DNA from 3 places in the Mucilaginibacter jinjuensis genome. Region 3 is predicted to be linked to each of the others. Evidence: riboswitches for the same ligand, from Rfam matches in the RefSeq annotation. Region 3 holds a riboswitch; each other region holds the start of a gene.
What was found. Region 3 has a riboswitch for cobalamin ahead of metE (5-methyltetrahydropteroyltriglutamate--homocysteine S-methyltransferase). Riboswitches for the same ligand answer to the same signal wherever they lie in the genome.
Positions count from the first base shown of each region.

Region 1: linked by a shared signal. The riboswitch ahead of PQO05_RS09590 (cell surface protein) and the one ahead of metE (5-methyltetrahydropteroyltriglutamate--homocysteine S-methyltransferase) in region 3 are both predicted to bind cobalamin.
Region 2: linked by a shared signal. The riboswitch ahead of PQO05_RS14500 (TonB-dependent receptor) and the one ahead of metE (5-methyltetrahydropteroyltriglutamate--homocysteine S-methyltransferase) in region 3 are both predicted to bind cobalamin.

Region 1 covers NZ_CP117167.1:2,094,803-2,105,546, forward strand. Annotated here, with positions in the region: gene PQO05_RS09575 (DNA topoisomerase 3) at 1-443, shown strand, start outside; gene PQO05_RS09580 (sensor histidine kinase) at 620-2,464, shown strand; gene PQO05_RS09585 (response regulator) at 2,470-2,871, shown strand; cobalamin riboswitch at 2,946-3,141, shown strand; gene PQO05_RS09590 (cell surface protein) at 3,469-4,362, shown strand; gene PQO05_RS09595 (DUF5074 domain-containing protein) at 4,396-5,739, shown strand; gene PQO05_RS09600 (glycoside hydrolase family 108 protein) at 5,923-6,486, shown strand; gene PQO05_RS09605 (Na+/H+ antiporter) at 6,464-7,732, opposite strand; gene PQO05_RS09610 (DUF6377 domain-containing protein) at 7,888-9,501, shown strand; gene PQO05_RS09615 (SusC/RagA family TonB-linked outer membrane protein) at 9,712-10,744, shown strand, end outside.
Region 2 covers NZ_CP117167.1:3,207,819-3,218,562, forward strand. Annotated here, with positions in the region: gene PQO05_RS14495 (ribonucleoside-diphosphate reductase subunit alpha) at 1-2,233, shown strand, start outside; cobalamin riboswitch at 2,343-2,548, shown strand; gene PQO05_RS14500 (TonB-dependent receptor) at 2,658-4,703, shown strand; gene PQO05_RS14505 (DUF5074 domain-containing protein) at 4,714-5,766, shown strand; gene PQO05_RS14510 (DUF6580 family putative transport protein) at 5,815-6,393, shown strand; gene PQO05_RS14515 (SIR2 family NAD-dependent protein deacylase) at 6,461-7,150, shown strand; gene PQO05_RS14520 (MBL fold metallo-hydrolase RNA specificity domain-containing protein) at 7,311-8,708, opposite strand; gene PQO05_RS14525 (ABC transporter ATP-binding protein) at 8,865-10,694, opposite strand; gene PQO05_RS14530 (hypothetical protein) at 10,721-10,744, opposite strand, start outside.
Region 3 covers NZ_CP117167.1:3,856,526-3,867,269, forward strand. Annotated here, with positions in the region: gene PQO05_RS17000 (TonB-dependent receptor) at 1-1,735, shown strand, start outside; gene PQO05_RS17005 (YncE family protein) at 1,732-2,871, shown strand; gene PQO05_RS17010 (Lrp/AsnC family transcriptional regulator) at 2,890-3,351, opposite strand; cobalamin riboswitch at 3,537-3,727, shown strand; gene metE (5-methyltetrahydropteroyltriglutamate--homocysteine S-methyltransferase) at 3,879-6,185, shown strand; gene PQO05_RS17020 (efflux RND transporter permease subunit) at 6,246-9,404, opposite strand; gene PQO05_RS17025 (efflux RND transporter periplasmic adaptor subunit) at 9,429-10,532, opposite strand; gene PQO05_RS17030 (TolC family protein) at 10,550-10,744, opposite strand, start outside.

The DNA of each region.
Region 1 (10,744 bases), 1.8 Mb from region 3:
CTAATAAAGCCATCCTCGAAAAGCAAACCAAACCCAAGCCGCTTTACAACGAGGCTAGTTTATTGAAAGCGCTCGAAACTGCAGGCAAGGAAATTGACGACGAGGAACTGCGTTACGCTATGAAAGATAGCGGATTGGGTACGCCTGCAACCCGCGCATCCATCATCGAAACATTAATAAAACGTGATTACGTGCAGCGCGAAAAGAAGAACCTGCTGCCTACCAAAATGGGTCTTGCAGTATACACTGTAGTCAAAGATCAAAAAATAGCCCAGGCGGAACTGACAGGCACCTGGGAAAAACGACTGGAAGAAATCCGTTCGGGGGCATCGGTGGTTGATTTTCAGGAAGAGATTAAAACCTATACCCGTACCATTACTAACGAATTGCTGATATCGGGCAGAGGGCTCGCCGTTGCCAAAGAAGCAGTTGCATCTAAATAAAACAGAACAAAAACATCTTCGTAGCAGTTAAGCTTATTTGCTTAATAATATCATAAATATTTTGATATGAATTTGTTACTTACGTATAAGTCTTTTTAAACGTAAGTATATTAATAATACTTATTTTATCCTTATAATAGTTCTCGATATCTGTAGCTGATACATTAGAAACTGCGATGCATAAGAAACTGGAACTTTACGAAAAGGTAACACCTTTAGCGCAGCTTGGTATTTGGCAAAGAAACCTTGTTACGGGCGAAATTTACTGGAACCAGTATGTAAGGGATATTTATGAAGTTGGTCCCGATGTATTATATCTTACATTAGAAGAGGCCGCCGAATTTTACCTGGACCAGGATATTGTACGCTCGGTAATAGAATATGGTATTAGTTCGGGTGAGCCACAGGTTGGCGAGTTTAGGCTTAGAAGCGCCAGAGGGGTACTTAAGTGGGTAAAAATGCGGATTCATGCCAACTATGAAGACGGCGAATGCACCATTATTTATGGTACGCTTGAAGATATAACCAGCCAGGTTAATATGATCCGCGCGTTGGAAGAGCGGGAAGAAAAATTTCACCAGGCTTTTGATTACGCACCTATCGGGATGGCGCTCGTAGCCCCGGATGGCCATTGGATTAAGGTAAATAATAGCTTGTGCAGCCTGTTGGGCTATGATGAAGAAGAGTTTTTAAAACACACATTTCAGGATTTTACCCACCCCGATGATCTCGACCTTGATCTGAGCCACATGTACCGCCTGCTCAATAACGAGATCACTACTTATAATATCGAGAAAAGGTATTTCCATAAATTGGGTCACCAGATCTGGATCTACCTCAGCGTAACGCTGGTACGTGATGCCGACAGTGTGCCCCTGTATTTTGTTTCCCAGATAAAGGATATAACTGATCGCAAGCGATCGATGGAGATACTGTTGCGCGAACGGCAGCGCCTCGATAATATTTTAAAAAGTACCCAGGTTGGTACCTGGGAGTGGCACATACCCACTGATGAGACTGTTTATAATAAAAGATCGGCCGCTATATTAGGTTATTTACCTAACGAGCTTGGGGCTGATACAATGGCTGCCTGGCATGATCTGATCCACCCGGATGACCGGGACATTAATGCTTTAGAGCTGGAAAAATGCTTTAAAAAGGAAGAGAAATTTTATGCCTGCGAATGCCGCATGATGCATAAAAACGGTGATTGGATTTGGGTAGAGGTAAGGGGCAAAGTAGTAAAATGGAGTGATGACGATAAGCCATTGCTGATGCTGGGTACCTACGCCGATATCCATGATAGAAAAGCCATGGAGCAGGAGCGCAAACAGGCTATGGAAGTTATTAGTGGGCAAAACGGCCGTTTGCTAAACTTTGCACATATTGTATCGCACAACCTGCGTTCGCACACCGGTAACATACAAATGCTGCTGGATATGATAACCCACGAAACCGACGATGAGGAAAAGCAAAAGATGATGCAAATGCTGGTGATTAATACAGCCAATTTGCAGCAAACGCTTGCCCATTTAAATGATGTGGTTGATGTACACAGCAACAAGGAGTACAGCAAAAAAATATTAAACCTACACCAGGAAATTCACCGCATGCTCGAGGTTTTGTCGTTATCTTTAAGACAGGTAAACGCAAAACTATCTGTTGATGTTGATCCCGGCATCAGCATACAATATGACCCGGCTTATTTGGAGAGCATTTTATTAAATTTGTTAACCAACAGTATTAAGTACCGCCATCCCGACAGGGCTTTACATATTGATATTAAAGTTTACGAGCTGAACAATATAGTAACGCTCGAAATAACAGATAATGGGATAGGGATTGATCTTGGTTTGCACGGGCACAAGCTTTTTGGCATGTACAAAACTTTCCATGATAATAATGATGCGCGGGGAATAGGCCTGTTTTTGGTTAAGAACCAGGTTGATGCCATGGGTGGTAAAATTGAAGCCCGGAGCACAGTAAATGAAGGAACTACTTTTAAAATAGAATTTAGCTGATACGTATGAGAAAATTAGACATTGCCTGTATTATTGATGACGATAAAATATTTACCTATGTTTTATCGAAACAAATGAAAGTGGTTGACTTTTGTGAAAACCTGCTGGTGTTTCATAACGGCCTCGAAGCCATAAAATATCTTAAACCCATCCTCGAATCGCCCGAAATATTGCCCGATGTGATACTGCTCGATTTAAACATGCCCGTGATGGATGGCTGGCAGTTTTTAGATGAGTTTATTAAATTTAAGGTGAGCAAAAAAATTACGGTTTACATTGTAAGCTCATCTATAGATGTAGCCGACCATGCCAAAGCAGCAACTTATAAAGCCATATCAAATTTCTATATCAAACCCATCTCGCGCGATGATCTGGCCCAGATAATGGCTGAGATTAGTGCTGCGTAAAGCTCGCAAATACAGGATGCGGAATGGCTATTAATACATATTTAAACTCATTTCGCATCCTGTAATTTTTCTTTTAAGTTTGCATTGCTTTTGGTTCCCGGTGAAAACCGGGATTAAAAGGGAAGCCGGTGTAAATCCGGGACTGTCCCGCAGCTGTAAGCTCCATATACCAAAGCCCATTCTTTTAGTCACTGTGCCGATTTTGATCGGTGTGGGAAGACCGGGCCGAGGGGAGTAAGTCAGAAGACCTGCCATCGCACATATTGATTCATAGCTTTCGGGGATTGAAGCTGGAATGATGATACCTTTCGTGTATTTCATTTTTTAGTGCTGTCATACTGTTTGCTGTGGGGTTTTAACTCACACAAAACACATGAAATTATTTTTACTAAGTGCGGTAAAATGCATTTGTAGTAATACAGGTTTGCTTTTTCGGCAGTCCACTTTAGTGGGCTGTACGCTGCTTTTGTGCACCCCGCCAATAGCACAAAAAGAGCACGCTATTCATTTCAAACCAGGTTCAACCCAAAACCTTTGTCTCAATAATCCCATTACCAGGGCATTCCACACGCATCTATTAATCCCGAATAAAAACTTATGGTAAAGCAAAAAAATGTAAAGGCGCTCATCGCATTATGCGCACTTGTAAGCCTCTTATGGGCATCCTGTAAAAAGGATAAAGACGATACAGCAACACCGGTAACCGACCATACCAGGCCGGTAACCGCTACCAGCAATGCTTATGTAAGCAATCTGTTTGAGTTTAACCCGGCTCCCGGTCAGTTTACCAATACCAGTTTGGGCGATACCGTTGCAGCCAAAGGTACGCTGAAAACTAACCAGGGTTTGGTGAGTTTGGGGGCCTGGGGTGGTTACATAATTGTAGGCTTTGATCATACGGTGCTGGATGTTAGCGGCAAAACCGATTTTATCGTTTACGGCAACGCCTTCGCCAGTTTTGCCGAACCCGGTGTGATATGGGTAATGCAGGATACCAACGGCAATGGCAAACCCGACGATACCTGGTACGAAATTAAAGGCAGCGCTTATGGTAAACCAGGTTATAACGCCAATTACTCGGTAACCTATACCCGCCCCAAATGCGATACCTGTAGTGTGCCCTGGAAAGATAACCTGGGTAAAACAGGGATGGTGCAAACCAATGTATTCCATACACAAGCCTACTTCCCTAAGGGCATTAAGGGCGATACCTATACTTTAACCGGCTCTTTGCTGCCGTCAACTAATATTAACGACAGCAACCCGTCTTTCATCACCAGTGCTTCTTTTGATTATGGCTACGCCGATAACTCTGCCGGCGGCGATAAAATCGACATTGCTACGGCTGTAGATACCAAAGGGAACCCGGTAAACCTCAAGGGTATCGACTTTATAAAAGTGCAAACAGGCATACTTTACAACATGGGCTGGCTGGGCGAGCAATCGACCGAGTTTACTGGCGCAGCCGATCTGAGCCTGCTTAAAAACTAAACAAATTAAATACACGCATATAATACATTAAGAATGAAAAGAACAATTACTTTAAAATTAGGGATTGGCGCATTGGGCATTTTGCTGATGGCCGCGGCATCTTGTAAAAAGGATAACGTTGGTGACGGCAACTTTGCGGCAAGGCCGGAGATCTCATCTATCGGCGGTAAGCTTGCTGATACGGTTACCGTTGGCAAATCGCTAACCATACACCCTAAACTGAACACGAAAAACGTAGTATATACCTGGACGGTAAATGGCACCAACAAAGGCACCGATTCTACATTTACGTTTACACCAGATACCCGCGGCGATTATACCATTAATTTTAAAGCCAGCACAGCAGGCGGTTACTCATCTGCCGATTACAAGATCCACGTTTTAGGCAAGTATGAGAACGGTTTCTTTATTATTAACGAGGGATGGTTTGGCCATGGTACGGGTAGCGTGAGTTTCTATAGGTATGATACCAAGACTAAGGAGGACAGTATCTTCACCAAAGAAAACCCGGGCAAAACGCTTGATCCGGCAACTTCAACTTTAGAGAACGCTACCATCTTTAACAACAACCTGTTCCTGGTAGCCAAAGTAGGCGGCCCGATGGTGGTTACCGATGCTTATTCGTTAAAAGAAATTGCCCGTATCCCGGCAGTGGGCGGCAGCAACTGGCAGGGTTTTGTTGGGGTTGATAACACCAAAGGTTTATTAACTTCAGGCAGTGGGATATATCCGTTCGATTTAACAACTTACACGGCAGGCGCTAAACTAACAAGCGTTACCGGTTCTGTAGGCGATGTTATTAAAGCCGGCAATTACATCTTTGTACTATCGCAAACACAAGGTGTGGTGATCTTAAATGCGAGCGATTATTCGGTAGCTAAAAAAATCCCGTCTATGCTGGTAGCATTTGCCAAAACACCTGATGGCTCGGTTTGGGCAGCGGGAGGCACCTCATTGGTTAAAATTAACCCAACCACTTTGGATGTTACCACCACTACTGTACCGTTTACGGTTTTCGGTTCATGGGGCGCATGGCACCCGGGATCAATTACTGCATCAACAAAAGAAAATACTATATATTTGGCAAAGAATGCATCGTTTAGCGGTGGCACAACCATTTATAAATATGTAGATGGTAATGCAGCATCATTACAAACGCCGTTTATTACCCTGCCAACAGGCAAAGTATTATATGGTGCAGGTATTGGTTATAATGTGCAGACAGATCAGTTGGTGGTTAGCACCGTACAATCGGGTTTCGGCACTGCCTACAGTGTTAATGATCTTGATTTTTATGACACTACCACCGGTGCTTTAAAAACTGATTTTGCATACAGCGGATATTATTTCCCTGCTACATTTGTATTTCATCAGTAAATCAATTTCGGGTCTGCAATTGCGCAGATCTGCTTTAAAAATAAACATGAACTGCGGTGAGAGGCAGAACATGCTGTGTGTTCAAAGGCTGCTTTATGCAGCCTTTGCCATTTGCTATTGCTTTATAAGATAATTTGCTTTAAGTTTAAAAAACCTAATTACAAATCTTAAATTCTTATCTCTATGGCACAATTTAGTCAGGCGTTCCAAATTACCATGGGTAATGAGGGAGGCTATGCAAACAATCCAAATGATAGTGGTGGCGAAACCTACAAGGGTATAGCCAAAAATTACTGGCCTAACTGGTCGGGCTGGCCAACAGTTGATAGTGCAGTTGCCTCTAATCCACCCAGCATTAACCAGGTTTTAAACAATAATGCACAGCTGCAAACACTGGTGCAATCATTCTACAAGGCTAATTTCTGGGATACTGAGTCGTTAGACAGTATTAATGATCAGCAAATTGGCAACCAGCTTTTTGATACCGCAGTTAATATGGGCACAGGGATAGCTGCTATGTTTTTGCAACAAGGCGTAAATACCTTATCGCCGGGTAAATTAACTGTAGACAGGCAAGTTGGCCCGCTTACGATAGCAGCAGCCAATGCCGAAAACGCAGAAGATTTATACAACGCTATATGCCAGTTACGCAGGGCAAGGTACCAGAATATTATTGATGCTAACCCATCACAAGCGCAATTTGCTACCTCGTGGTTTAGCCGTATTACGCCTTATCAGCAAGCGTAGGTTGTTTTTTGTTCAAGAGGCGTACTAGCCATGGCAGGCTTAAGCCCTGACCAATTAAGGTAAATAGCACAACCACAACCGATATAAAGATGATGGCGCTCCGTTGAGGAAACGGATCGCCATTATTTAGTTTATGTGGTAAGCCAATGGCAATAGCCAGCGAAACAATCCCCCGCATACCCGACCAGCTTATGATCAGGCTGTTCTTAAAATCGAGCAGGGCGCGTTCGGTTATTTTACCTTTACCTTGTTTAAAATGCTGTTGTAAATTAGCCTGCTGCATAAACACGCGGCCCATTCTTAGTAACAGCGCTACAATAGTGATTATTAACCCATAACCCACATAAGGTAATATTTGCGCGGGTGTAACGGTTTTTACCACGTGCGGCAATTGCAGGCCGATAAGGATAAAGATCAATCCGTTGAGCAGGAATATAATAATATCCCATATCGCTTTCGATTGCTGTTTGAAATTTTCAGGGAAAACCACTTTGCCAAAACGTGCAATCCCAAGGCCCAGTATCACCACGGCAATAACGCCTGATACGTGCAGATCTTCGGCCACCAAATAAGCTACGAAGGGTGCGAGCAGCATAAAACTAATGGTAACCAGGCGATTTTTGTGAGTCCGTTTAATGATTTGGGCCAGCAGTCTCCCTATCAGGAAACCAACTACATAACCACCACCCATTAAAACAGCAAACTGCAATGCCGCTTTCCAGAATATAAAGGCGCTGCCTGCAACAGCAGCCACAGCAAAGCGGTAACTCACCAGGGCCGATGCATCGTTAATTAAACTTTCGCCCTCCAGTATAGTGTTTGTTTTGTGCGACAGGCCCAGGCCTTTGGTAATGCTCATGGCAGCCACAGCATCCGTTGCTGAAAGTATAGCGCCCAGTACAAAAGAAATTGGCCAGCCCATATCCGGGATTAAATAATGCGCAACAACAGCTATACCAAGGGTGGTTATAAAAACCAGTGTAATAGCCAGTGTGCTGATGGTATTGATGTTCACCCTAAATTCTTCGTACGAGATATTGAAGGCTGCATCATAGAGCAGTGGGGGTAGAAATATCAGGAAAACAATCTCGGGATTCAGGTCTATTTTAGGCAAATCGGGGATAAAGCCTACCGCTATCCCGGCCACAATCAGCAAAATAGGGTAGGGCAGTTTGATATAATCGGCAATTGCCGAAAGGCCGATCATAATGGCCATGATAAATATAACAATGCTGTAGTTTTCCATTAACCGGTAATTGTTTGTATTGGCTAAATTTAAGTTTACAATGTTTACTTACGAAATTGTTTTTCGTGCTCATATTTAAATAAGCGCTTTTTGTTAAATGATTGTTATTTTAGTGCCTTTGTAAACCATTCTATAAACTATTTTCCTGATTAATAATGAAACTTTCGGTTTTGATTGTTTTCTGTTTATGCCTTACACTCGAAACCCGTGCTGCTACAGATAGCTTATTAAACGAACTTAATAACGCGCTTGCCAATAAAGAACAATACGTTGTTAAAAAGCAACAAGGTATTGATAAGCTCAAAAATCAATTAGGCCGAACCGCTAAGCCTGAAGATAAATATAATTTATACCAGGCTTTGTACGATGAGTATAAAACCTTCCAATACGATTCGGCCTACAACTACGCCAAGCAGGCTGATATAGCAGCGGTGCAGTTAAAAAATCCGGCATTAATTGCTTCGGCTAAAATGAAGCTGGGTTTTTCATTGATCTCAGCGGGTATGTTTAAAGAGACGCTGGAAACGCTGAACGGCATTTCGCTCAACAATTTATCAGACAGTACCAAGGCCGAATATTATTTTCTGAAAGCCCGTAGTTATTTTGATCTTTCCGATTTCGACCATAATAATGATTATACCTGGCGATATGTACAGGCAGGCACGCAATGCATTGATTCGGGGCTGGCAGTGGCTAATCCAGGCACTTACCGCTTTTTAGCATTGCATGGCCTAAAAGATTTGCGTACCGGGAACTTCCCCGCTGCGGTGAAAGACTATACCGCGATTCTGAGCTTACCCAACTTAACAGCCAATCAGTTTGCCATTAGTGCGTGCAGTTTAAGCTATGTTTACGAAACCCAGGGCAAAAAAGATGAATCTGTGGCCTTATTGATCAAAGCTGCCATTGCCGATCTGCAATCGGCCACTAAAGAAACCGTGGCTATTTACAAACTGGCCGATTTCCTGTATAAACAAGGCGATCTTAACAATGCCTTCGTTTACATCAAACAGGCGATGGATGATGCTACTTACTACGGTGCCCGCCACAGGCAGGTAACCATCAGCAGCATTATGCCCATTATTGAGGCTAAACGGATAAAAACGATAGAAGAGCAAAGGCGTTCGCTGTTCATCTACTCGTCTATTATTACAGTATTGGTGTTTTTTGTGATTGCGTTTGCCATCATCATCTTCCGCCAGTTGAAGAAGTTGCGGATTGCGGACAACATCATCAAAGCCACCAACATTACATTACAGGAAAATAACAAATCGCTTGAAGAGCTGAACAAGAACCTGAGTGTAGCCAACAAGATCAAGAACGAGTACATCGGTTACTACTTCAACGTAAACTCTATTTATATCGAGAAGCTGGAGAACTTCCAGAAATCGCTGGATAAGAAGCTCACCAGCAAGCGTTATGAGGATGCTTTGGTTACCGTAAAAAGCCTCAACCTCGAGAGTGAACGCCAGCATTTGTTCGATACCTTCGATAAAGTTTTCCTGCGGCTGTTCCCCAACTTCATTACCAAGTTTAACGAGCTGTTTAAACCCGAAGAAGAAATCGCTGTACCAACCGGGCAATTATTGAGTACCGAGCACCGCATCTTTGCACTCATCCGTATGGGTATCCATGATAACGACCGGATTGCCAAATTACTGGGCTATTCTGTTAACACCATTTACGCCTATAAAAACCGGATCAAGAACAAATCATTTGTCTCCAACGATGAATTCGAGTCCCGCATAATGGAAATCGAAGCTGTTTGAGCGTTAAAATCGTCTATTTTTAATCTATATTTCGCCTCTCTTTTATTGTTATTAAGTATTTGATATTCAATAAATTAAGTCGATAAATAGTCTTATATTTTCTATATTCCGCCTTTACAGTATTGTAATTCGCATGTTACAAGCTTTTCTTTGATTCGGATTTGGCGCCAATTCCAGATCCGAAAAACCAATTTTAAACAACACCAATTAATGAAACAGATTTACTTATTAAGGTACGGATTTCTGGTGCTTTTTATTTGCTTATCCAACTGGGTTATGGCCCAAACAGGAGCAATATCAGGCCGGGTAATCGACGAATCAAATTTGCCCCTTCCGGGCGCTACGGTAACTTTAAAAGGCACCACTAATAGTGCTGCTGCCGATGCAAATGGTTATTTTAAATTAGTTAAGGTGCCAATGGGCGCACAGGTACTTGTTGTACATTTCATAGGTTACCAGCAGATGGAGCAGCCGGTTACCGTAACAGCAACAACAAATGTTAACCTGCAACTTAAATCGGCATCAGTATTACTGGAGCAGGTGGCCGTTATCGGTTACGGCACGGTGCGTAAGAGCGACGCAACAGGTTCGCTCGATGTAGTTACTGCCAAAGACCTTAACAAAGGTGCCGTAAACTCTATCCAGGATGCGCTTGTAGGTAAATTGCCGGGTGTAACCATTACCTCAAACAGCGGTGCGCCGGGTAATACATCTACCATCAAAATACGTGGTACTACGTCTATCGGTGCCAGCAATAACCCGCTTATTGTGATTGATGGTGTGCCAATGAGCAACGTAAACATTGGTGGTACATCTAATATGCTTGCAACCGTTAACCCCGATGATGTAGAGAACGTAACTGTGTTAAAAGACGCTTCGGCAACGGCCATTTATGGTTCAAGAGGTTCAAGCGGTGTTATTTTAATCACCACTAAACGTGGCGGCAAAAAATTCACAATAGGTTATAATGTAACCACTTCATTATCTGTTTTGCCTAAAGAAGTTTCTATTTACAACGGCGATGAGTTTCGCGCTTTGGTAAATAACGTTTATGCAGGGCAAACTGCCGTTACTTCGTTGCTGGGTAAAGCCAATACCAACTGGCAGGATCAGATCTATAAAAAAGCTTTCGGGCAAGATCAAAACCTGAGCTTCTCTGGTTCGGCTAAAAATATGCCTTACCGCGTATCTATCGGGTACAACAATTCAGATGGTATCTTAAAAACCTACAATTTTCAGCGTA
Region 2 (10,744 bases), 650 kb from region 3:
GGATAACCTTGCTGCCGAAACTGCTGCATCATTAACTACCAAACACCCTGATTATGCTTTGCTGGCAAGCCGTATTGCGGTAAGCAATTTGCATAAAAATACTATCAAGTCGTTCTCTTCAACAATGGAGAAACTTTACGATTATACAGACGAGCACAACGATCGTAAAATGCCTTTAATTGCCGATGATGTAATGGAAATAATCCGTGCAAACGCCGATATATTGGATAGCTCTATTATTTACGATCGCGATTTCGGTTTCGATTACTTCGGTTTTAAAACCTTAGAAAAATCATACCTGCTGAAAGTTGACGGCAAAATAGCCGAGCGCCCTCAGCACATGTATATGCGTGTTTCTGTAGGTATCCATAAGGATGATATCGACAGCGTTATCAGAACCTACAATCAAATGAGTGAGCGTTGGTTTACACACGCTACGCCAACTTTATTTAATGCGGGTACTCCTAAGCCGCAAATGTCATCATGCTTCCTGCTTTCAATGAAAGATGATAGCATCGATGGTATCTATGATACACTAAAACAAACAGCCAAAATTTCACAAAGCGCAGGTGGTATCGGTTTAGCTATCCATAATGTACGTGCTACAGGCAGCTACATTAGTGGTACTAACGGTACAAGTAACGGTATTATCCCTATGCTGCGTGTATTTAACGATACAGCCCGTTATGTAGATCAGGGTGGTGGTAAACGTAAAGGAGCCTTTGCGGTTTACTTAGAGCCTTGGCATGCAGATATTTTCGACTTCTTAGACCTGCGTAAAAACCACGGTAAAGAAGAAGCACGTGCACGTGATTTGTTCTATGCCCTTTGGATCTGCGATTTGTTTATGAAACGCGTAGAAGAAAACGGTGAGTGGAGCCTATTCTGTCCGCACGAAGCACCAGGTATGTCTGAGTGTTTTGGTGACGAGTTCGAAGCATTGTACACCCGTTACGAAAAAGAAGGCCGTGCCCGCAGAGTAATCCGCGCACAAGATCTTTGGTTTGCTATTTTGGATGCACAGATCGAAACCGGTAACCCATATCTGTTATATAAAGATGCTGCAAACAAGAAAAGCAATCAGCAAAACTTAGGTACTATTAAAAGCAGTAACCTTTGTACCGAAATTATGGAATACACCAGCCCTGATGAGGTAGCTGTATGTAACCTGGCTTCGTTAGCATTGCCACGTTTTGTGATCAATGGTCAGTTTGATTTCGATAAATTATACGAGATCACTTATGATGCTGCTAAAAACCTTAATAAAATTATAGATAACAACTATTACCCGGTAGAAGAGGCCCGTACTTCAAACATGCGCCACCGCCCAATCGGTTTAGGTGTGCAAGGTTTGGCCGATGTGTTTATCCTGTTGCGCTTACCATTTGAAAGCGACCTGGCTAAGGTGTTAAACAAAAACATCTTCGAAACCATGTATTTTGCTGCCATGACGGCAAGTAAAGACCTGGCTATGCAGGATGGTGCTTACGAAACCTTTAAAGGTTCGCCATTATCAAAAGGTAAATTCCAGTTTGATCTTTGGGATGTTAAACCAACAGATCGCCACGATTGGGAAAGCTTACGTAAAGCTGTGATGAAACATGGAGTGCGTAACTCGCTGTTAATGGCGCCAATGCCAACAGCATCAACCTCGCAGATATTTGGTAACAACGAGTGTTTTGAACCATATACCTCAAACATTTACACCCGTCGTGTATTAAGCGGTGAGTTTGTGATTGTGAACAAACACTTACTGAAAGATTTGGTTAACCTTGGCTTGTGGAACAACACAATGAAAAACAATATCATTGCGGCCAATGGTTCTATCCAGCATATCCCTGAAATTCCATCTGATTTGAAAGAACTTTACAAAACAGTTTGGGAAATTAAACAACGCAGCCTGATTGATATGGCGGCAGATCGTGGCGCATTTATTTGCCAGTCGCAATCATTAAACCTGTTTGTTGACAGTCCGAATACCTCTAAACTAACCTCAATGCACTTCCACGCATGGAAACGCGGTTTAAAAACCGGTATGTATTACCTGCGTACACAAGCTGCAACGCAAGCGGTACAGTTTACAGTTGAGAAACAAGGCAGTAAAGAAATGGAGCCGGTTATCCCTGCACCAGAACCAAACGTACAAATGAATGATCTGGACGGTATAGAACTTACCCAAACCAGCGGCCCAAGCTGCAGTATGGAAGAAGGTTGCGTAACCTGTTCATCATAAACATAAAAGAAGTTTTTCAACCTTAATTTTAACCGGGCTGTCTGAAAAGATAGTCCGGTTTTTTTGTGCGATGTATTGTCGCTATAGCTAAATGTCAGTTTGTTATGTTACTTTTGCACAGCTTTTAGGTTCCTTGCCGTTAAGGTAAAGATTAAAAGGGAATCCGGTGTAATTCCGGAGCTGTCCCGCAGCTGTAAGTCCGGCTTCTGATAAAGAGGTTAGTTGATTAATTAGTCACTGTCCCGATTCTAAATCGGTATGGGAAGACGTCAACACAGGATGAGCCAGAAGACCTGCCAAAAGCATTACCAATTCATAGCTTTCGCGGATTGAAGCTTGGGTGAAATACATTAAAACTGATCAATAATTTTGATTGGTTGTGTTCCATTCATTTTTCCGTTGTATTGCTTTGAATTATTAAGCAATGGAAAAGTTTACAGCAAAATTTCGGCCTGTTTTAATATCCCGTTACGGTATATACAGTATTTGTATTGCCTGTATGCTGTTATTGCTATCAACCCGGCTTAAAGCCCAGCAGGATACTTCTAAAAAGCTGAAAGAGGTTAATGTAACTTCATCAACCTTACCCAAGGTGCAAACCATTATACCTGTACAGCAAATATCCAACGCCGATTTTAGTCATTATGCGGCCTTGTCTGTGGCTGATATTGCCGCTAACTTTGCAGGTGTAAACGTTAAAGATTACGGAGGCATTGGCGGATTAAAAACCATCTCGGTACGCAGCATGGGAGCTACCCATACCGGTGTACAATACGATGGCGTTATACTGAACGATGCACAGAACGGGCAGATTGACCTGGGCAAATTCAGTCTTTACAATGTACAGTCTGTTACCTTATATAATGGCCAGGCACCAAACATTGTGCAACCTGCACGGTCATTTGCATCGGCCAGCATATTAGATATTAAAACTACAAGGCCACAATTGAGCGCAGCCAAACCTTACCAGGTTTCACTTGGGGGAAATGGCGGTTCATTTGGGTTACTAAATCCTTACCTGCAATGGCAGCAACGTGTATCTAAGCAATGGTCGGTTGTGTTAAATGCCAATTATACTTATGCAAACGGGCAATATAAGTACAAAGAAAACGGCGATGGTTCTGATACCTTAGCCACCCGCAGAAATAGCGACATCAAAGCCTTACAAACAGATGGTGCCTTATATTGGGCTAAAAGCGACAGCAATAAATTTAAGATACAATTCAACTATTATAACAGCGATAGGGGATTGCCCGGGCCGGTAATTTATTATACCACACAATCCAACCAACGCATGCAAAATCACGATCTGTTGGTACAATCGGCATACGAGTACATTGCCAAAAGCAGTTTTCATTTATTGTTGAATAGTAAGTATTCGCAAAACTACCTGCATTATCTTGACCCGTCACTTCCGGATGGAGCAATTGGCAGTAATGAACATTACATGCAGCACGAGTTTTACCAATCGGCTTCGGTTGGTTACCATATTCTGCATAATTGGGAAGTATCTTATGCCTCTGATGCCGCGCTCACCAACTTATTTAGTGATGTTTATACCAATTATTACCAATATGCTTTCCCAACAAGGCTAACATTGTTTAATGCGGTAGCAACAGATCTGGCTTTCGATAAATGGCATCTTCAGGGTAATTTATTGAACACCTATATCACAGATCATGTGAAGAATGGCATAGCAGCTGCATCTAAATCTGCATTTACGCCAAGTTTGTCGGCCACTTTTCAACCCTTTCTAAACTCTGGATTACAGTTAAGGGCATTCTATAAAGATATATTCAGAAATCCCACCTTCGCCGAACAGTATTATTATGCAGTAAGGCCGCGCAATCTTGATCCAGAACGCACCAAGCAATACGATCTGGGAATAACCTACCAAAAAAGCTTTAACGGTTTTGTGCACGATTTAGCAGTTACTGCCGATGCTTATTATAATAACGTTCGAAACAAGATCATCTACCTGCCTTCACGTTCGCCAGAAACGCCTTCTGTTACTAACCTGGGTAGTGTAGATATTAAGGGACTGGATGTGACTTTGAAAACCGATGTAATACCTGCAGTGGGATGGCTGGGCACAATCTCTGTCAATTACACTTATCAAAATGCCATTAATGTTACAGACCCGAGTGATTCTTATTACCTCGACCAAATACCTTACACACCAAAAAATCTACTCAACTTAAATGCAGGCATTAATTACAAAGCTTTAGGTCTATATTATAACAGCACGTTTTCATCATCAAGATACTACGAGAATAATAATGTGCCCGAATATTACCTGCCATCATACAACGTAAGTAATGCTTCGCTAATATATAAGTTCCTGACACATAGTGTGCCCGTGAATGCTTCATTTGAGGTCAACAACCTTTTTAATGAGCGTTACGTAGTGCTTTACAGTTACCCGATGCCTGGCCGATCGTACAGATTATCTTTTCAAATAACAATTTAATCATATCAAAATGAAACACTTTAAACTTAAAAATTTCTTATTCGCGATTGTTACAACGGCAGCGTTGTCATCGTGCCATAAAGACAAAAATGATGTAACACCAACTACACCCATTGCGCAAGTGGCCGGTGTTTATGTTTTAAACCAGGGCGGAAGCACAGGTAGCATTACCTATTACGATTACACAACCAAAGTAACAACACCAGATATTTATACAACAGCAAACGGCGCTGGGGTTGGGAGCCTTCCAAACGATTTGAAAGTATATGGATCTAAAATGTATATCGTTGTAGATAAGTCTAAGGTTATTAATGTGGTTAACCCTAAAACAGCCAAGTTAATTAAGCAAATTTCTTTTGGTGATAGCGAACCACGCAGCATTGCCTTCTACAAAAACAATGCATTTGTTACCTCTTACGATGGTACAGTTGCCGTTATAGATACTGCTGCTTTAACCATAAGCAAACATATTACAGTGGGATCTTATCCGGAACAATTGGTGGTGTCAAACAATAAATTGTACGTAGCAAACTCTGGTGGTTTGGCCGTAACTTACGATAAAACAGTATCAGTTATTGATTTAACTTCTTTAGCAGTAACTAAAACTATTAATGTAATTATTAACCCGGTAGCGATTGGGGCTGACAACTATGGCCATGTTTATGTTATTTCAAATGGAGATTATGCTTCTGTTATGCCTGGCATAAGTATTATTGACAATACTGCAGATGTAGCAACCTCACAAACTACTGTAGATGTAGGTTACGGTTCTCCATTTGTGGTTAGTGGTGATAACGGTTATTACCTGAGTGGTACTGGCAAAGTTGTTGTGTACAACACCAAAACACAAGCTATTAGCAGCGCCAATTTTATTACAGATGGTACAAAATTAACAGCTGCTTATGGCCTTGCTGCTAATAGCACCACAGGCGAGGTATTTGTAACAGACGCTAAAGATTATTCATCAAACGGTACTTTGTATGCTTTTGACAAAAACGGTAAACAGGAATATACCATTACAGTGGGTATTAATCCTGCTAATATTGTGTTTGTAAACAAGTAGTTTTTATTTCGTTCGATAATCAGTAAATTTGTTTACCAATATTATACAATGTCGCAACAACAGAAAATCAATATCAGAAACGCAGTTTTAATCCTCATGATTATTGCTGCCGCAGCAATGCGCCTGGTAAGTTATAAATATCAGGTGTTAAGCAATTTTACACCCGTAGGCGCTATCGCCATTTTTGGTGGCACCTATTTTAACGATAAGTGGAAAGCGTACCTGGTGCCATTTGCGGCGCTTTTTGTAAGCGATCTCATCATCAATTACATGTACTTCTCTAAACTGGTTTGGTACAGCAGTTCGTTATGGATGTATGCCAGTTTCTTTGCTATGGTGTTTTTTGGTAGCCTGATTAAAAAAGTAAATTTTGGTACTGTAGTGTTAGCATCTGTAGGGGGCATACTTGTACACTGGTTGCTAACCGACATCGACCCATGGTTAAACGGAACAACGTATGCTAAAGGTATTAACGGTTATTTCCAATCGCTGATAGCAGCTGTTCCGTTTGAGAAAAATATGATCCTGGGCGATCTGGTTTTCGGACTAATACTGTTCGGAGGCTTTGAACTGGCTAAGAGCAAATACACTGTGTTACGCAACGAGCCTAAATTGGCCACAGCTTAATCAGATAAATAAACGAAATTTAAAAGCGATGAGTGATCATCGCTTTTTTTATGAATAACAATTAGCTATGAAACAAAAGTTAGTGGTATTAACCGGCGCGGGCATCAGCGCAGAAAGCGGGCTGAAAACCTTTCGTGACAGTGATGGCTTGTGGGAGGGATACAATATTGAAGATGTAGCCACCCCCGAAGCCTGGGCGCGTAACCCGGCCATGGTGCAGGATTTTTACAACCAGCGCCGTAAATCGGTATTGGAGGCCAAACCTAATGCAGCACATTATGCCCTGGCTAAATTGGAAGAGCAATTCGACGTAACCATCATCACCCAAAATATCGACGATCTGCATGAACGTGCCGGATCAAGCAATGTGCTGCATTTGCACGGTATCATCACCCGTTCGCAATCGAGCCTGAATCCACAATTAACTTACCCGATAGTAGGCTGGGAGATAGGTATGGACGAAGTTTGCGAACTCGGCTCGCCGCTACGTGCACATGTAGTTTGGTTTGGCGAAGCTGTGCCTATGATTGAGCCAGCGGCAGAAATTTGTCATTCGGCAGATCTGTTTATCCTCATTGGTTCATCATTAGCGGTTTACCCGGCTGCAGGATTAATCAATTACGTACCTCGTAAAACGCCTAAATATATTGTCGATCCGGTAATACCGGATGTATCCTTATCAGGAATAATTAAGATTAAAGCTAAAGCAACTGAAAGTGTACCTGCCTTGGTAGAGGAGTTATTGGCAGGCGTGTAAAGGGTGGAATGTTCCACATTGGCAGCAAAATGACTTTTAGGTATAGTTATCCCAACCCGTCATTGCGAGGTACGAAGCAATCGCGAACTATACAGAACCGCTCTGTAAATCGGGGATTGCTTCGTACCTCGCAATGACGGGTTGGGTTATTTTTGCAGTCTTACAACTCATAAACCAATCCCTTTTCAGGAATCACAACCGGATAATCCTCAGCTTCTAATCCCGCGGCAAAAGCTTCCATACTTTGTGGATCACCATGTACCAGGAATATTTGCTTCAATTTGGCCTTATCCTGCTGTTTAACGGTGTTCATTAAATCTTCGTGATCTCCGTGGGCACTGAATAGGTCTGTCTGTTTGATAGTCGCATACACGGCTAATTCGCGGTCTTTAATGTGCACGATAGGATCGCCACGTAATAAGCGATGGCCTAAAGTTCCTTTAGCACAATAACCGATGAAAAGGATGGTGCAGTAGTAATTTTGAATATTATAAAACAAGTGGTCCTGGATCCGGCCACCCTCCAGCATACCTGCTGATGATATGATAATGCAGGGTTCAAAATAATTTGAAATATCCCGGCTATCTTTTAGGTTCTCGATATAAGTAAGGTTGTCAAATTCAAATTCGTCACCTTTTCTATTGTAGAAATCATGGGCCTCCTCATTCAACAAACTATGAAATTTGCGGAATGTCTGGGTTGAGCGCATGGCCAGCGGACTATCAACAAATACTTTAACAGGCGGCAGTAAACCACTGCTAAAGATCTTGTTAAGCGAGTAAACCAATGATTGCGTACGCCCAATACTAAAGGCCGGGATAATTAACCTGCCGGTTTCTTTAATACAAGCTTTATCGATGGTCTCCACCAAAACCTCTTCAACGGTTTTACCTTTGGTATGATAACGACCTCCGTAGGTCGATTCTGTAACCAGATAATCAACCGGAGGGATAACCTCCGGGTCGTTCAGTACCGGGTAATTCTTGCGGCCAATATCGCCCGTAAAGGCAATAGATTTTTCAACGCCATTATCATTGATCTTCAATACAGCAGCGGCTGCGCCTAAAAGGTGGCCAACGGATATAAAGGTTAGCTCGATATTACCTGTCAATCTGAATGGGCGGTTAAAGCCAATAGTAACAAAACGGTCAACCGTATCCATTACATGCTTGTGCAGGTACAATGGCTGGCTGCTACCGTGGTTGTGATGCTTGCCACGGCCACGTTTGCGGCTGCCTTGTGCTTTGTTCATAAATATGCTCACCGAGTCCATCATCAGCATTTCGGCTAAATCGGCAGTAGGTGGGGTGCATAAAATCTGACCATTGAAGCCTAAACGCACTAAGGTTGGCAGGTTGCCGGAATGATCGATGTGGGCGTGAGTTAAAATCACCACATCAATTTCTTCGGGCCTGAAAGGAAAGTTTTCGTTAGAGATAGTGCTACGTTCGCGTTCATAATCGAGCCCGCAGTCTATCAATATTTTATATCCGGCAACATCAAGCAAATGCATGCTCCCTGTTACCTGACGGGCTGCCCCGTGTATGGTTAATTTCATTCTGTAAGTTGGACGTATTACGTTGTACGTTTAAACACGTTAACTATCCCTAAGTTTTAATATAAGTTTGATGTAATATAACACGTTTATATTTAGCAGCAAAATGTTGTTGTAAGGAGTTAAACGTCAAACGTATAACGTCCTACGTACAACATTCTACGCTTCTAATTGCAGTTGACTTAAATAACGGTACAGGCCTGTTTCATTGTGCATTAACTCTGCATGGCTACCGGTTTCGGTGATGGTACCTTTGTCTAAAACGATAATTTTATCTGCTTCGCGAATGGTTGATAAGCGGTGAGCAATGATGATTGATGTACGGTCTTTCATCAATACTTCCAAAGCTTCCTGTACCAAACGTTCTGATTCAGAATCTAATGATGATGTAGCCTCATCCAAAATTAAGATAGATGGGTTTCTCAATAAAGCCCTTGCAATGGCAATACGCTGGCGCTGGCCGCCTGATAGTTTAACACCACGTTCGCCAACCAAAGTGTCATAACCTTCAGGGAAGTTACTGATAAAATTATGTGCATTAGCTTTCTTAGCAGCCTCAATAACTTCTTCACGGTTCGAACCCAATTTACCGTAAGCAATGTTTTCTAATATACTTCCGCCAAACAATAACACATCCTGAGGAACAATAGCAACCTGGTTACGGATGTCAGTCAATGCAAACTCATCAGCCGGTTTACCATCAAAAGTAATATTTCCGTTTTGCGGATGATAGAATTGCAGGATCAGCGAGGCCATAGTTGATTTACCTGAGCCACTTGGGCCTACAATGGCAATCTTTTGTCCAGCTGCGGCATCAAAAGAAACGCCTTTAAGCACTTCAATTTCGGGACGGGAAGGGTAGTGGAAGTTTACATTATTGAAGCTGATGTTGCCGTCAATTCTCTTTTTAACTTTATTTTCTTCTGCGTCGATTGATACTTCTTCGCCTTCTTCGGCCAGTATTTCTAATACACGTTCGCTCGAGCCTACTGCCTTTTGGATGTTAGCATACAAATCTGGCAAACTACCCATTGCGGCACTGATAAAGGCAGCATAAACAATAAAGGTTGTCAGTTTACCAAAGGTAAATCCATTATCATGAATGGATACCAAATACGAGCCGTACCAGATCTCACCAAAAATAGTCCCGAATAAACAGAATACAATAAATGCCCCGAATAAGCCGCGATATTTAGAACCTTTAATAGCTAAATTAACTACATCGCGCAGGTTTTTATCATAACGTGCAGCCTCAAAAGCTTCGTTTACAAACGCCTTAACGTTGGCTATGCCTTGCAGGGTTTCTTCAACAATGGTATTAGAATCGGCCAGTTTATCCTGCGCCTGGCGTGATAGCTTACGGATAAATTTGCCGAAGAATATAGCTGTTGCAATTAAAAACGGTAATACGATTAACAGGGCGAAAGTTAATTTGATAGATACCACCATCAACAAAATGATACCACCAACTAAGATGATGATCTGGCGGATAGCCTCGGCAATTGTAGTAGTTAAGGTGTCCTGTATCTGCGATAGATCGGCTGAAATACGGCTGTTTAATTCGCCAACCCGACGGTTAGAGAAGAAGTTCATCGGCAGTGTAATCAGCTTAAAATAAGTATCGCGACGGATATCGGCCAGTGATTTCTCGGCCACCTGCACAAACCAGGTAATGCGGAAATAAGATACAAAGGCCTGTACAAATAGCACGGCTATAGCAACCTCACCAATAGTAGTTAAGTTGGCAGGCATAAAAGCGTAACGTTGTTTACCTTGTGCAGCATCGATCAAAGCCCCAAAGAAACCCGGAAATGCCAAGCCGGTTAAGCTTGATAGTACCAGGAAAATAAGGCCGCCTATAAATTTGGCTTTGTATGGTTTAATATAACTTAAAAGCTTGCCGATGTTCTGCAGGCTTTGTTTATTTAATTTTGCTTTTGGTAACTCTTTCTCAGCAGCGTTTCCGCTGTTTAATCTTTGTCGCGCCATTTGTAATTCAAAGCAGCTAAATTACGTTAAATCGCACGTTTTTTGGCCTT
Region 3 (10,744 bases):
AGTTAACATCCGGAGCCTGGGTACGCAACACGTTGGGGTATTTTATGACGGCATTGAATTGGGTAATGCACAAAACGGCATGGTTGATTTAGGCAGGTTCTCGTTAGACAATATGGAGTCTATTTCTCTTTATAACGGGCAGAAGAGCGCCATTTTTCAGCCCGCCAAAGATTTTGCCTCGGCGGGTTCTATTTATATGGTTTCACGGGTGCCCAAGTTTGCGGGTGATACCGTTGATCACTATAAAATAACTTTAAAGGGCGGTTCATTCGGTACCATAAATCCATCCGTACTTTGGGAGCACCGGTTAACCGATAGTATTGCAACATCTTTCAGCAGCGAATATTTGTATACCAAAGGCAATTATCCTTTCACTTATACCAAAGCCAATGGTTATGATACCACGCAAAGGCGTACCAATGATGATGTACGATACCTGCGTTTAGAAGCCGGCGTACACGGCCGAATTGATAATGGAGACTGGAACACCAAGATTTATTTTTATGATTCGGACAGGGGTTATCCGGGTGCTTCTGTAAGGGATGTGCCGGGCCAGTTCCCTCATCAGGACCGGCAATGGGATGAGAATTTATTTATCCAGTCCAATTTCCGCAAAACATTCAGTCCTTTTTATAGCCTACAGGTGAGTGGCAAATATGCTTATGATTATCTGCATTACTTGTCAGACCCACGCCTGGATGTTTCTACCATCTACGTTAACAACCATTATAAGCAGCAGGAAACCTATCTGTCAGCCGCCAACTTGTTTAACCTGAACCCGTGGTGGAGCGTTAACCTATCTACCGATTTTATCTGGAATAAACTCGATGCCGACCTGGTGAACTTTGTTTACCCTACCCGCTATACCGGATTAAGTGCACTGGCCACTTCATTAGATTTTGGCAAATTAAAACTACAAGCCTCTTTGTTGGCAACTTATGTGCATGAAACTACCCGCATAGCCAATAGCGCCGCAGATGATAAGCAGCAATATACGCCTTCGCTCATCTTTGCTTATAAGCCCTGGGCAAATCAGGATTTTAATCTTCGTGCCTTTTATAAACGCATCTTCCGGATGCCAACGCTCAATGATCTTTACTATACGTTTATAGGTAACATCGACCTCAAACCCGAATATACTACCCAATATGATGCAGGCTTTACGTATGGGCATAACTATGAACACCAGGCGCTTCGCCGCATAGAATTACAGGTAGATGGTTATTACAACCAGGTAAAAAACAAAATCATCGCAGTACCTACCTCTAACCAGTTTCGCTGGACGATGATCAACCTCGGGTATGTGGAAATCAAAGGTATTGACGCGACTGTACAAAGCACATGGCAAATAAGTAACTCTATTTTGCTTAACTCCCGCTTAAGTTATACCTATCAAAAAGCACAAGACTTTACAGACCTAACCAGCCCATATTACGGCGGACAAATCCCTTATGCTCCCTGGAACAGCGGCTCTGTAATCATCAGCCCATCGTACAAAAACTGGAGTTTAAATTATAGCTACATCTATACTGGCGAACGGTATCAGTCTATCGCTAATATCCCCGAAAATTATGAGAAGCCTTTTTATACCCATGATATCTCGTTGTCGCGGAATTTTAAAAAATGCAGGTTCACTGCCGAGGTTAATAACCTGTTTAACCAGCAATATGAAGTAGTGCCTTATTACCCAATGCCTGGGATCAATTATAAAATCATTATGAATATCACTATATGAAAAAGATCTTTTTATTCCTGCTAATTGTCGCAGTGCTTTATTCTTGCAGGAAGGATGATAAAGTTATCCAACCCACAACCACAACGGTAACAACCGGCACAACAGGCTCGATAAAAGGGTTCTTTTTGTTAAACGAAGGTAACATGGGTAGTAATAAAGCTTCTATAGATTATTATGATTATCCCTCAGGAACTTATCTCAAAAACATTTATCCCTCACGCAACCCATCAATTGTGAAGGAGTTGGGTGATGTTGGGAATGATATCCAGATCTACGGCAATAAGCTTTATGCAGTTATTAATGTATCAAATCTGGTTGAGGTAATGGATGTAAAAACTGCAAAACATATCGCCACCATCTCGATACCCAATTGCCGCTACCTGGCTTTTGACAAAGGTTATGCTTATGTAAGCTCTTATGCGGGGCCGGTACAGATTGATCCGAATGCGAGATTGGGTTATGTGGCCCGTATTGATACTACTACACTTACGGTTAAAGATACCTGCGTGGTGGGTTACCAACCCGAAGAAATGGTGGTGCGTAACAATTTTTTATACGTAGCCAACTCAGGTGGTTACCGGGTACCCAACTATGATAATACAGTGTCGGTAATAGATCTCAACACTTTTAAACAGGTTAAAAAGATCACAGTTGCGATCAATCTCGAACACTTAAAATTGGATACGTACGGCAATATCTATGTAACTTCGCGGGGGGATTATTACACCATCCCATCCAATATCTATATCCTAAACTCCAGCGACCAGGTTTCTAAAACACTTAATCTGCCGGCAAGTAACCTTACCATCTGTGGAGATTCGGCTTACGTGATCAGTGCCGGATTTAATTATACTACACAAAAAAATACCATTAGCTATGCTATCGTAAATACGGCGCAACAAGCCGTAGTATCATCCAATTTTATTACCGATGGCACAGATAAAAAGATAACCATCCCCTACGGTATTGCCGTAAACCCACAAACAAAGGAAATTTTTGTGACCGATGCCAAGGATTATGTTACCCCGGGCAGATTGTACTGCTTTACACCCGGAGGCAAGTATAAATGGGATGTGGAAACAGGCGATATACCCGGTCACTTTGTCTTTACCACCACGCGGTTAAGCGGGTTGTAAAAAATGCAGCTTTAGAGACTAAAGATTTATGTTATACGTATTTTTATTCTCGCTCATCACAAAAGTGCTGTGTGTGCTTCCAATACTGGTTACCGAGCCGAGTTTGTTAAACACAAAGTCCTGGTAATGTTTCATATCCCTGGCGTACACTTTTAAAAGAAAATCGAAATCGCCGGAGATATTGTAGCATTCAACAACTTCGTTCAGTTGCATAATGTCTGTCACAAACTTGTACCCTATGCTCTTGTCGTGTTGTTTAAGTTTGATATTGCAAAAAACAATTAGGCCATAATTGAGCTTTTCTGCATCGATCAAAGCAATATATTTTTTGATGTAACCATTGGTTTTTAACCTTTTTACCCGTTCAAAAACTGGTGATGCAGAAAGGTTCACTTTAGCAGCCAACTCTTTAACCGTTATTTCCGAATCTGTTCCCAGCAGTTTTAATAACTGAATATCAATATCATCAAGCCCTTCCATAGAATAATTTTCTTTTACAGGTTAATTTCGAACACATCAAAAGTATAAAATTCTTTCCAATCAATATAAAATGGATTATTATACTTAAATAAATACATATATACAGTTATTAAATCTTACTCGGTAGCTTTGTTTGAAAATTTAACCTTGTAACAAAGGCAAATTGTAACGTAGTTCTTTTCATTACTTTATCAACCAAAAAAGGTTTTCGAGAGATCGAAATTAATAGGGAACCGTGTGCAAATCACGGGCTGTCGCGCAACTGTAAGTAACAAAACAAGTTTCAGCCAGCAATGTCCACTGATCGCCTATCGGCGGATGGGAAGGACGCTGAAATGTTATAAGCCAGGATACCTGCCTGTTTTGGAAGGACAATGCTTTCGCGAAAAAAGCAAATGGCCTGATATGAGGGTTCTCAATGGCCGGCAATTTGCCTGCCCCTACCCTCAACATGCCCTGGTTTTCGCGAAGCTTGTAAAGTTTGTCAAAAGCAATTTTAAAGTATTTCTAATTAAAACATTAAAAAAATGCTAACGCAAAACCTGGGCTACCCGCGAATTGGTGGCCAACGACAACTAAAAAAAGCCTGCGAACAATATTGGGCAGGTAAAATCGGCCTGGATGAATTAAAGCAGATAGCCCGCACTATCAGGGAAGAAAACTGGCAAACGCAGGTTAATGCAGGTATCGACCTGATCCCTTGCAACGACTTCAGTTTTTACGACCAGGTACTTGACATGAGCCTGCTACTGGGTGTAATCCCTCAGCGTTACAGTAAAGTGCTCACCGAGGTAAAAACCAACCAGGAAACCGACCTGTATTTTGCCATGGCGCGTGGTTACCAGAAAGACGGGCTGGATATTACCGCCATGGAAATGACCAAGTGGCTGGATACCAACTACCACTACATTGTACCCGAATTTACGGCTAAACAAGAATTTAAGATATTTTCTGAAAAAGTATTTAGCGAGTACAATGCCGCCAAACAAAGCGTTGGCACAAAAGCTAAACCTGTATTATTAGGCCCGGTAAGCTACCTGTTACTGGGTAAAGAAAAAGAAGAGGGTTTTGAGCGTATAGACCTGATTAAACAGTTGGTGCCGGTTTACGTAGAGATAATCAACCGTTTAAAACAACAAGGCGCCGAATGGGTCCAGTTAGACGAACCTTGCCTGGCGCTCGACCTTTCTAAAAAAGACAAAGAAGCTTATGAGTTTGCTTACCGTGCTATTGCCAACCGTGTAAGCGGTATTAAGATATTGGTTGCTACCTATTTTGAAGCATTGCTGGATAATACCGCATTAGCAGTTAACCTGCCGGTTGCTGCCCTGCACATCGACCTCGTACGCGCTCCTGAACAACTGGATGAAGTACTTTCATTAATCCCTACACATTTGCAGCTTTCGTTAGGCGTGGTTGATGGCCGTAACGTTTGGAAAAACGACTACGAGAAATCGTTGGGCTTTATCAATAAAGCAGTTGAAAAGCTGGGCACCGATAGGGTAATTATTGCACCATCATGCTCGTTGCTGCATAGCCCGATAGATCTTGATTTGGAAATTGCGATTGACCCCGAGATTAAAAACTGGATGGCTTTTGCTAAACAAAAATTGAACGAGGTAGATGAATTAAAGCAAATTGCCGTAGGCAATACCGAATTGCTTAACGCCAATAAAAAAGCAATTCAAAGTCGCCGTGCCTCGCAAAAAGTGCATAAACAGGCGGTTAAGATCCGTGTCGAAGCCATTGCCAAAGCCGATGCCACCCGTACAAGCGCATTCCCGGTACGCCAGCAAATTCAACGCGAACGTTTTACTCTTCCATCCTTCCCTACAACTACCATTGGTTCATTCCCGCAAACGGATGATATCCGTCAGCTACGCGCCAAATTCAAAAAAGGCGAATTTACGGTGGATGAGTATGAAAAAAAGATTGAACAGGCAACTATCGACTCAATCCGCTGGCAGGAAGAAATTGGCCTGGACGTTTTGGTTCATGGCGAATTTGAGCGTAACGATATGGTTGAATACTTTGGCGAACAGCTGGATGGGTTCCTTTTCACCAAAAATGGCTGGGTACAAAGCTACGGCAGCCGTTGTGTAAAACCTCCGGTTATTTATGGTGACGTGAGCCGCCCTAAAGACATGACTGTGCGCTGGAGTAAATTTGCTGCTGCGCAAACCGACAAGCCAATGAAAGGTATGTTAACCGGCCCGGTAACTATTCTGCAATGGTCGTTCGTGCGTGATGATCAACCGCGTGATGTGACCACCAATCAAATCGCTTTGGCTATTCATGATGAAGTATTAGCATTGGAGGCAGCAGGCATCGGTATTGTGCAGATTGATGAGGCGGCAATTCGCGAGGGCTTACCTTTGCGTAAAGCCAAACGCCCCCACTACCTGGATTGGGCAGTAAAAGCCTTTCGTGTAACCGCCAGTGGTGTAAAGGACGAGACTCAGATCCATACCCACATGTGCTACAGTGAGTTTAACGATATTATTGAACATATTGCAGCAATGGACGCGGACGTGATCACGATTGAAACCTCACGCTCGCAAATGGAGCTGTTGCATGCCTTCGCTCATTTCGAATATCCGAATGAGATCGGTCCTGGCGTATATGATATCCACTCGCCACGTGTACCAAGCACCGAAGAGATGGTGGCGTTGCTAACCAAAGCGGCAGATTTGCTCCCGGCTCAAAATCTTTGGGTTAACCCTGATTGCGGTTTAAAAACCCGCAAATGGCCAGAAACTAAGGCAGCTTTAGTAAACATGGTTGCTGCTGCTAAACAGGCAAGAGCGCAAATCAGCGTTGAGGGCGTTGTTTAAACATGAAACGGCGGGCAAAATCGCCCGCCGCTTCTATATAGTCAGTCAGTTTTTGAGAATTTAATTATCGCCATGCGGCTTGTCAGCTTTACGGTATGCCCATCCAAATATTAACGGGAATACCCAAAGGCTGAACAACATAGCACATAAAATACCACCAATTACTACCCGTGCCAAAGGCCTCGAGCTTTCAGACCCGATACCGTGCGAGATAGCAGCCGGGAATAAACCGATGGCGGCCATCAAAGCGGTCATCATTACCGGCCTGATGCGTGAATTTACACCCAGTTTAATCGCCGTATATAGATTTGAGCCTTCGCCTTGTTTCAGGTTTTCGAGATTTTGTTTGAAAACGGTGATCAGCAATACCCCATCCTGGATACAGATACCAAACAACGCGATAAAACCAATACCTGCCGAGATACTGAAGTTAGTACCGGTTAAAAATAAAGCGATGATACCTCCTACTATGGCGAACGGAACATTGAGGAATACCAACGCTGCATCTTTCACATTACCGAACATGATAAACAGTAAGCCAAAAATCATAATTAAGCTGATCGGCACTACCTGTGTTAAACGTTTCTGAGCACGTTGCTGATTTTCAAAATCGCCCTGCCATGCCAGGTGGTAACCTCGTTGCAGTTTAACTTTAGCGTTTACTTTTTGCTGTGCCTCAGCAATGGTACTACCCATATCGCGGCCACGTACCGAGAATTTAAGCGTAGCATAACGCTCATTTCCATCCCTGAAAATTAAACAAGGACCAGTTTTTTGTGTGATGGAGGCAATCTGGTTAATAGCCACCTTCGCACCGCTTTGGGTTGGCACTAACAAGTTACCAATATCAGCAGGCGTTCGGCGGAAGGCTTCCGGGAAACGGATTCTGATATCGAACGTACGTACGCCTTCATACAGTGTTGATGCTGCCTGACCGCCAATAGCCATTGAAATTACCGAGTTGGCATCGGCAGTAGCTACGCCATACTGCGCCATCTTTTGCTGATCGAGCTGAATATCCAGTTCGGGCAGGCCGATACTTTTCAGCACACCCAAATCTTCAATACCTTTAACATCTTTCAGGATACGGTAAACCTGGTTAACCTTGGTTTCCATGTAATTGAGCGAATCGCCGTAAACCTTTACTACGATTGAGCCCTTTACACCCGATACCGCTTCTTCCACGTTATCACTAATCGGTTGCGAAAAGTTAAGCTCGGCACCAGGTATTTTATCCAGCTTGGCATTCATCTGAGCAATGAGTTGCTCTTTGCTGATCTTAGGGTTCCAGTCTTCCTCGGGATACATCAACACGTCAAACTCATTATTGTAGAAACCGGCCACATCAGTACCATTATCCGGCCGACCGGTTTGTGAAACGGCGTATTTCACTTGAGGGAAAGTCATCAATATCTGACGTACCTGCTTGGAGGTAGCCACAGACTGATCGAGCGATACGCTGTAAGGTAGCTGTACCCGCAGCCATATTGCACCTTCATCCAGTTCGGGTAAAAATTCGCTTCCCAAGAATTTAAAGGAGAATAAGCCCACAACCATCGCTATTAAAGAAACCGTTACTACAATCTCTTTCATCTTAAATGATTTCACGAAACCTCCCAGCATAAATGCAGTAAGGTGGTGCACAAACGGGTTGTGTTTTTCGTGTACGTTCTTTTTCAGCAACAAGCTGATTAATACCGGCACCAGGGTAAGCGTAGTAATTAAAGCACCTAGCAAAGCAAAACCCAAAGTATAAGCCAACGGTGAGAATAGCTTACCTTCTACCTTTTGAAACGCAAATACAGGCAGCAAACCGGTTATAATAATGAGCTTGGCAAAAAAGATGGCCTTACCTAAAATGGCACCGTTATTTTTGATGAGGCCCAGTTTGGCGATCTTGTTAAAGCGATCCATGCCCAATTGAATGGCTTTATGATCGAGGATTACAAACATCCCCTCTACCATTACCACGGCCCCGTCTATAATAATCCCAAAATCGACCGCACCCAGTGATAACAAATTGGCCGACATGCCCATTAAGTGCAGGCAGATAAAGGCAAACAACAAAGCCAGCGGAATAATGATAGACACAATAAGCGTGGTACGCCAGTTAAACATAAACAGCGAAACCAGGAAGGTTACCAGCACGATACCTTCTATCAGATTATGCAAAACGGTATGCGTTGCATAATCTATCAAGTTGGTACGATCATAATAAGGTACAATTTTGGTATCAGCAGGCAATACCTCGTTGTTTATCTTATCAACTTCTGCCTTTAGTGCTTTTACTACCTCGGTTGGGTTTTCGCCTTTGCGCATTACAACAATGGCTTCCACTGCATCCGGGTCATCGGTAACAGTTCGCTTGCCGTTTTTAATTACGGCATCGCTACGGCCAACCCAACCCAACCGGGGCAGGTTCGAGATCTCAACATCGGCAACATCTTTTACCAATACCGGCACACCGTTGTTATTGCTGACGATGATGTTACGGATCTCGTTTATATCATTCAATAAACCCAAACCACGCACAGCAAAAGCCTGGTTGTTCTGGATAATCATATCGCCGCCAACGTTAATATTGGTTTTCTGTACGGCAGTAAATACATCTAATGGCGTAATGTTAAGCGTAGCCAGTTTTTCGGGATTAACGGTAATCTCGTAGGTTTTACTTTTACCACCGAAGGCGTTAATATCACCTATACCGGGTATGGCCCGCAAGCGCCTGTCAATCACCCAATCCTGAATGGTTTTTAGCTCGCGCGGATCCCTAACTGAACTTCTTAATGTATATCGGAAGATCTCGCCAGTTGGCCCAACCGGCGGCTGTACAGATGGCACAATACCATTAGGTAAAGTAGCATTATTAAGCAGGTACATTACCTGCTGGCGTGCTTCGGGGTCTTTAACGCCGTCCTCAAAAATTACCTTTACATAGCTTAGCCCGAAGATGGAAGTTGAGCGGAGGCTCATTTTCTTTTGCACCGGGTTAAGGGCAATTTCGAGCGGTATGGTTACCAATTTTTCTACCTCCTCGGCGCTTTGTCCTGGCCATTGGGTAATAATATCGATCTCGGTATTGGTTACATCCGGGAAGGCCTCAATGGGCATCTGAATAAAGGTAATGATACCGGTTACCACCAGCGCCCCTGCCAAAAACAGGATGAGTATTCTATTTTTTAAAGAAAATCCAATGATCCCCTTAAGAAACTTAGTCATTTGCTCGTTTATTTATTGGGGTGATTAACTATTTAATGATCCATAGATCAGGATTGCATCCGAAGCAACTACACGGTCGCCGGGTGTAACGCCGCTTTTAATGTAGGTGGTTTTACCATTGGTACTCAAAACATCAACCGGTCGAATCTGCACGTCCTTTTTACCCTTTACCACAATCACGTAATACTGACTATGGTCGAAAATTAAAGCACTACTCGGTATGGCAATGGCTTTATCATTTTCGGTATTGTTAACCGTTACAGTAGCAAACATCTGCGGTTTGAGAATGTAGTTTGGGTTATCAATGATTACCCGCATCTTCATTACCTTAGTGTTAGGGTCAATCACACTCATCAGCTTGTTTACACGGCCTTTAAACACTTTATCGGGGTATGATATGGTTGTTATATCGGCACTATCGCCTTCATGTACCTTGCTAATGTTTTCTTCATAAACATTGGCCTCAACCCATACATTTTTAAGATTTGATACCGTAAACATAGGTGCCGAATTATCCGGGCGGATAGCCATGCCATTGGTCACATTCTTTTGCACCAAAAAGCCATCTGTAGGCGATTTGATAAAGTAATCGCCACTGGTATTGTTGCCATTAACGCTCAGTACGCGTTGCGCTGCGGTTTTCGCAGCTACAGCCTGCTCATAGTTAACCTCTGCACTGGTAATATCAACCTTAGATGCCAGACCGCTTTTAAACAAATCCTGTTGTTGATCCAGTTGCTTTTTAGCCAGGCGAACATTAGCATCAGCAGTAGTTAATGACGATGAATAGTTGGCCATCTCGCTACTTTTAACCAGGCCCAGCACCTGCCCTACTTTTACAAAATCGCCGGGCATTACATTGATGTTTTGTACCACCCCACTCACCAGTGGAAATATGTTGGATACTTTATCGGTATTAAAATCAACCGCACCATTAAATTTAATGGCATAGGTAATATTCTGCATTTTAACCGTATCCACCTCCAACGTTTTCATTAAAGAATCGGGCACTACGTAGGGTTCCCTTACTTCTTCGGTGTTTTCGTTAGAGTGGCATGAATAAAAGCTCAACAATAACAAACCTGTTGCTATTACCGGTAAACTATGCTTGTTCAATAAATTTTTCATTTCAGTATCTTAAAATATTATTGCTGGTTAAAAAATGGCGTGCCTGTAACGTAGTTCAGCTGCTCGAGCGAGGTGATTTTGCTCAGCTGGATACTATTTAACTGGATGGTATTGGTTTTAAACGAATCGTAGAAATCTATAAACTCCAGCAGGCTGATGTTTCTCAGTTGATAGTTCTTATATACTTCCTGAATGAGGTGCGTAAAATCACC